2 regions of the Arthrobacter sp. AK01 genome follow, and region 1 is predicted to be linked to the other one. Evidence: riboswitches for the same ligand, from Rfam matches in the RefSeq annotation. Region 1 holds a riboswitch; the other holds the start of a gene.
What was found. A riboswitch is a leader RNA that binds a small molecule or an ion and turns the genes downstream of it on or off. The one in region 1 is predicted to bind thiamine pyrophosphate.
Positions count from the first base shown of each region.

Region 2: it holds a riboswitch for thiamine pyrophosphate, as region 1 does, so the genes downstream of both, thiD (bifunctional hydroxymethylpyrimidine kinase/phosphomethylpyrimidine kinase) here and LN996_RS01895 (ECF transporter S component) in region 1, are expected to answer to the same signal.

Region 1 is NZ_JAJOHP010000003.1:77,603-80,807, reverse strand. It holds gene LN996_RS01900 (ABC transporter ATP-binding protein) at 1-1,268, opposite strand, end outside; gene LN996_RS01895 (ECF transporter S component) at 1,268-1,888, opposite strand; TPP riboswitch at 1,965-2,101, opposite strand; gene LN996_RS01890 (NUDIX hydrolase) at 2,335-3,027, shown strand; gene LN996_RS01885 (DUF4235 domain-containing protein) at 3,064-3,205, shown strand, end outside.
Region 2 is NZ_JAJOHP010000098.1:1,194-4,398, reverse strand. It holds gene LN996_RS21775 (Rne/Rng family ribonuclease) at 1-1,460, shown strand, start outside; TPP riboswitch at 1,651-1,749, shown strand; gene thiD (bifunctional hydroxymethylpyrimidine kinase/phosphomethylpyrimidine kinase) at 1,740-3,205, shown strand, end outside.

The sequences.
Region 1 (3,205 bases):
TCCACGCGTTCCTCGCCATGGCCCAGATGCTTGGGGCCAAACATGAGCTCGTCCAGGACCTTGCCCGTGACAAACTGGTGCTCCGGTTCCTGGAACACCGTCCCGATGCGGGAAATCAACTGGTCAGCTTTCCACATGAACGGGTCAATACCCGCCCCCTCGGAAAGCTCGACGGCGGCACTCACCGCACCGTCCACCGGCGCCAAAAGGCCGGCCAACGTGAGAGCGAAAGTGGATTTGCCGGCACCGTTCGGTCCCGTGATGGTCAGGGCCTGGCCAGCCCTGACCTGTGCGCTGATGCCCGTTTGCACGGGAACAGGCGGGATGGTCTTGAAGCCTTTGCGCCGCGGTTTTTCCCGGGATACTGCGAGGTCCTGGGCTGCCAGGAGAAGCGTGGAAGTCTGGGGCCGGTTCTGCCGCGTCCGGGTTGCCGGAACGTATCCCGGCACCCACACGCCAGCCGCCATCAGCATGGTGCGTGCCTCGGACAGGACCTGCTCCGGAGGGCCGTCCAAGAGGACTCCGCCCGCGGCCTGCCCGGCGCCCGCAGCCGCGCTCGACCCCGCCACCCACCCTGGCTGCAGGACCACGATCCTGTCCACCAGGTCTTTCCACACAGAAACGCGGTGTTCCACCACAACCAGGGTGGCACCGGTCTTATCGAGGCAGCGCTTCACCGCATCACGGACCTCCAGCACACCCGCCGGATCCAAGTTGGCCGTCGGCTCGTCCAACAGGATCAGCCCGGGTCGCATCGCCAAAATGCCCGCAAGCGCAAGCCGTTGCTTCTGCCCTCCGGAGAGTGCCGCCGTTGGGTGATCCAGGGCCAAACCGCCGCCGGCAGCGGTGCGCAGCCCGACGTCGTCGAGCGCTTCATGGACGCGGGACCAGATCTCGTCCCGCGGCACGGCCAGGTTCTCGGCGCCGAAGGCGACGTCGTCACCCACGCGGGAGAGGACCACCTGGGTTTCGGGGTCTTGCTGCATCAGGCCGGCGCGGCCACGCTGTTCGCGGGGAGCAACGCCGTCGATCAGCAGGGAGCCGGTCTCGTCCGAGTCGTCTTCCTCATCACCCAGCACGCCGGCCAAGGCATGCAGGAGGGTCGACTTACCGGCGCCCGAAGGACCCAGCAGCAACACCCGTTCGCCGGGTTCGATCCGAAGGTCCAGACCCTCAATGGCAGGCTGGGCCCGGCCGGCATGCCGCCACCCCCAGCCCTCGGCTGAGATGGCGGCAGGCCTGACCGTGCCGCTTTGAGTCGCGGACATCAGCTGAAGACTGGCTCCGAAGCGGCCTTGCGCGACGCGAAGGAGCTCAGGACGCCGGTCTTCGCCAGGCCGCGGGTGGCGACCCAGGACAGTGCGCCTGCGATGATCGCGCCGGAAATGGTGGTGAAGGTGATGTAGGCAAGCTTGTCGATTGCCTCGTACGCGATGTTCCAGCCCCACGGAAGGAAGGAGTCGTTCAGGCCGCAGAAGAGGCCTGCGCCCGCGCCGGCGAGGAGGGCCGTGGGCAGGTTGAACTTCTTGTAGCGGAAAGCGGCGAAGATGAGCTCGGCGCCGAGTCCCTGCAGGACTCCGGAGATCAGCACTGTGGTGCCGTACTGCGAGCCCATGATGAGCTCACCGGTGGCAGCGACGGCTTCGCAGAACAACGCTGCGCCCGGCTTGCGGATAATGAGCATGCCCAGGACCGCGGGGATCATCCAGCCACCGGCGATCAGGCCTGTGAGGGGAGGGTACGTCGCGTTCAGGGGAATGGATACCAACGCAGCGCCCTGGGACCAGGCCCAGAAGATCACGCCGCCGGCGATGGCGATCAGAGCCGCCACAACGATGTCTACAACACGCCAGTTATAACTGGTCTTCTTCACGTTTACCGTGGTCATTTTCTGCCTCCTGAGGTACAGGAGGGGAAAGTGCTACCCGGATTCTCCAGCCGGCCTGCGCCGCCCGGATCCGGACACTCTGAGAAGCTCGACTCCCTTGCGCCGGTACTAACCGGATCAGGTTCGAGGGTCTGCGGCTGTCCGCACTCTCAGCGCCCTCGCGTCTCCTGCATCTCTGCAGGGTCCGACGGCGGCGCTCCCCTGTCGTTATCAAATCTGCCCTGATGGGCGGGTTCAGTTTACACCTGCGTCCATGGCGGGCGCTGGCCTGTTGCCCGCCTATGGTCACAATCGGATCAGCGCGCCCCGGGCCGGACGCGTTCCAGGCGTGCGTTGCGAGGCCCGCCCTACACCCCTCCCGCCGGTTTTGGCCTGCACACCAGGCCCCACAACGAGACCTGAGAGAATGATCCAGCAGACTCGACCGCGGCAAAGGGGCATATCTCATGACGGACCTACCCAAGCAGGATCACGCTGCAAGCGACACCACGGCGCCGGAACCTCGCCTTGCCGCCAGCGTCATCCTGCTCCGCAACGCCCCCGGCGGTCTCGAAGCCTTCGTCCAGCACAGGGTCAGCACCATGGACTTCGCTGCCGGAATGGTGGTGTTCCCGGGAGGCCGGGTGGATGCTGCGGACACGTCCGGCTGGGACTACCCCGCGGAGCTGCTTCAACACCACGCGGCCCAGTGGCGCCAAAGCTCCATCGGCGCTAATCCTGCGCAGGCGACCACGAGCGCGGGTACGGTCCTCACAGCCGCACTCCGGGAAGTCCAGGAGGAGGCGGGCCTGAGCATCCACTCCGCCGACCTCCGTCCATGGGCCAACTGGATCACCCCGACGGACATGCCCAAGCGCTTCGACACCTACTTCTACATCGCCAAGCCTGCGCCAGGGGCTGAGCCCCAGCACCAAACCACTGAGGCCTGGCAGTCTCTGTGGATGCCAGTGGACGGAATTCTGGCGGCAGAGGCGGCCGGAACACTGAAACTGATGCCGCCCACCTATTACCTGCTGAAGGAAATCGCAGGGTTCGGCTCAGTGGAAGCGGTGTGGTCCGCGGAGCACACCGTCGTTCCGGTGCTCGCCCCGGTGGGTTCCATGGCCGCGTTCCTCAAGGAACGGGAAAACCGCCGGTAACAGCGTCCGCCCGGCCTTTACGGCTAGGCTGGGGACATGAACCTCTTCTTCAAGCTGCTGGGTACCGGAGTGAGCCTCGGAGCAGGCTTCGTCGGAACCAAACTCGTCAATAAAGGGTGGGAAAAGGCCACTGGCAACAAGCCACCCACAGGCAACGATGACTTGGAGACGAGCCTGC
Region 2 (3,205 bases), on a different contig from region 1:
AGGTGCTGGCTCCGGAACTGCTGTACGGCGAACCGGACCTGACCATCAAGGTTGTCCGCGATGTCTTCAACGAGGACTTCTCCAAGCTGATCGTCTCCGGCGACGACGCCTGGGACACCATTGAAGCCTACGTGACCTACGTCGCCCCTGATCTGGTGGGCCGCCTTGAAAAGTGGACCAAGGACCAGGACATCTTCTCTGCGTGGCGCATCGACGAGCAGATCCACAAGGCGCTGGAACGGAAGGTCTTCCTCCCGTCAGGTGGCTCGTTGGTCATCGACCGCACCGAAGCCATGACCGTAGTGGACGTTAACACCGGCAAGTTCACCGGCAGTGGCGGAAACCTTGAGGAGACGGTCACCAAGAACAACCTTGAAGCGGCCGAGGAAGTAGTTCGCCAGCTCCGGCTGCGTGATATCGGTGGCATCATCGTCATCGACTTCATCGACATGGTCCTTGAATCAAACCGCGACCTCGTCCTCCGGCGCATGGTGGAATGCCTTGGCCGCGACCGCACCAAGCACCAAGTGGCCGAAGTGACGTCGCTGGGCCTCGTCCAGATGACCCGTAAGCGCATGGGCACCGGCCTCTTGGAGGTCTTCGGTGAGCAGTGCGATCATTGTGCCGGCCGGGGCGTCGTGACGCACGATGAACCTGTGGAGCACCGCCGCGCCAACGTCGTGGCCGCCGAACACCACCGCCCCCACACGGAGACCCAGCAGCCCGCTGCCCGCACGGAACGCAAGCGTCGCCGGGGCAAGGGCGGGGGACAGCCCGTTGCCGAAGCGTCCGCGCAGGTCCACACCACCACGTCGACGCCGGCTGCGCCGGCTGCTCCCGCTGAGCCCCAGGATCCGGCGAAGCAGGCCAAGGCCGAGGCGACCAGGGCTGCTTTGGCCACGATTGCCGCTGCCGCCCATGCCGCGCACCTGCACGACGACGAAGTCCACCGTGCAGAAGAACAGGCACGGGCAGCTGGACAGCAGGAGTCTGCCGCTCAGTCCGTGGCGCCCGCCGAGGCAGAGGAAGCCGCAGTTCGCGAAGGCAGGTCCACGCCGGTCCTGCGTTTCGGTGGGGAGGAAGTTGCCTTGCCGTTCGGTGAACACCACGAAGAACCGCCGGCCGCAAAGCCTGCCATGAGCCTTGATCTCCTGGCTGAAGCGTTCTCCCACCTTGGCGCAGCTCCTGAGGAAAAGCCCGAAGCGCTGTTTGCTCCGAAGGCCGTCGAAGCGGATCCCGAAGCTGTTCCCGCCTCGCGGGCCCGCCGTGGCCGCCGCAACCGCAGCGCGAGCAGGGCGCAAGGTGCGGCTAACGAAACAAGCGTCGAGCACCATGAGGTGACTGCCTCGGTTGGTCAAGGAACGGCACACGAGGCCAAAGCACCCGTGGAACCGGCCAAGAAGGCAGCGTCCGAGGAGCCCATTATCCTGGGGGTTGGGGTACCGGCTTCCGAGCTCTAGCACGGGCAAGGAAACCCAAGCATGAGGGCCCTGCACGATCCGCCACAGGCGGGTGGTGCAGGGCCCTTTGCTGTCCACTGCAAGCCCGGCTTCGCGAATGCGTTGGTCAGGTGCATGAAGGCATTGACAGTCATATCCGGGCATTGGCGTGGCACGGTTCCCGGGACCGGGCCCTTCCCGGCTACGCTTGGGGACTGACACGGGGTGCCGGGCGTTGGGCCAGGCTGAGATCCAGACCCGTTGAACCTGTCCGGTTAGCACCGGCGAAGGGATGTCCCCATGACTTCAACGTCGTATTCTCCCGTCTACCCGTTGGCCGTTTCCGGCCGGCAAATACCGCGGGTACTGAGCATCGCAGGCTCGGACCCATCCGGCGGCGCAGGTATCCAGGCTGATCTGAAGAGCATCGCAGCCCATGGCGGTTACGGCATGGCAGCCATCACCGCCCTGACTGCGCAGAACACTGGGGGAGTCCGTGCTGTCCATGTTCCTCCGGTGGAGTTCCTGCGCCAGCAACTGGAGGCAATCAGCAATGATATTGCCATCGATGCAGTCAAAATCGGGATGCTTGGTGACGCGGCCGTGATCCACGAAGTCCGCGGCTGGCTCGAAGCGGTGCGTCCCGCCGTCGTGGTCCTTGACCCGGTGATGGTCGCCACCAGCGGTGACCGCCTCCTGCGGGAGTCCGCCGGGAAGGCCCTGCGCCAGCTCCTGCCGCTGGCAGACCTGATCACGCCTAACCTGCCCGAACTTGCCATGCTGCTGGGGGAGCCGGAGGCCGCTGACTGGCCCTCGGCGTTGGATCAGGGCAAGCGGCTGGCCGCTGAGTGCGGCAACACCGTGCTGGTCAAGGGTGGTCATCTGGCCGGTTCCGAATGCCCTGATGCGCTGGTGAACACCAGCGGGTTGTTGCGGCAGGACGTCATCGAGGTGCCCGGTCCGCGGGTGGAGACGGCAAACAGTCACGGCACGGGCTGTTCCCTGTCCTCGGCCCTGGCCACTGCGCAGGCCCGTACCGGTGACTGGGAGGCGTCATTGCGTGAGGTGAAGCCATGGTTGATCGAGGCGTTGACGCATTCCGACATTCTCGAAGTAGGCCACGGAAGCGGACCAGTGCACCACTTCCACCACCATGCGGGCCCGAGGCCGGGAGATTTCGCGTCGGTGCTATGGAAGGAAGCGACCCCGGAGCTTGAAGCAATCTACAAGCTCAGCTTCATTGACGGCTTGCAATCCGGCAGCCTTCCGGAAGCCGCCTTCAACTACTACCTTGCCCAAGACGCCATTTACCTCAATGGGTACTCCAGGGTCCTGGCCCGCGCCGGCGCCCTTGCTCCCAGCGAGAAGGAACAGCTGTTCTGGGCCAAAGCGTCACAGCAGTGCCTTGAGGTCGAATCGGAGCTTCACCGGAACTGGTTGAGCACCCGGGAGGCGTCAACGGCCACCGGTCCCGTCACGAAGTCGTACGTGGACCATCTGCTGGCGTCTTCGGCTTCCGGTAGTTATGCGGTGGTGCTCGCGGCAATTTTGCCTTGCTACTGGCTGTACGCAGAAGTGGGCCAGCAGCTCCATGCAGCGTACGTGGAAGCAGGGGCTCCAACGGAGCACCCTTATGCGGCGTGGCTCACGACGTACGCGGACGAGGATTTCGCTGCCGCTACCAGGAATGCGATCAACTTCACTGATGGCGCTGCGATGGCAGCTTCCGAGAGGGAAAGGGCCGCCATGGTGGAGGCCTTCGCCCA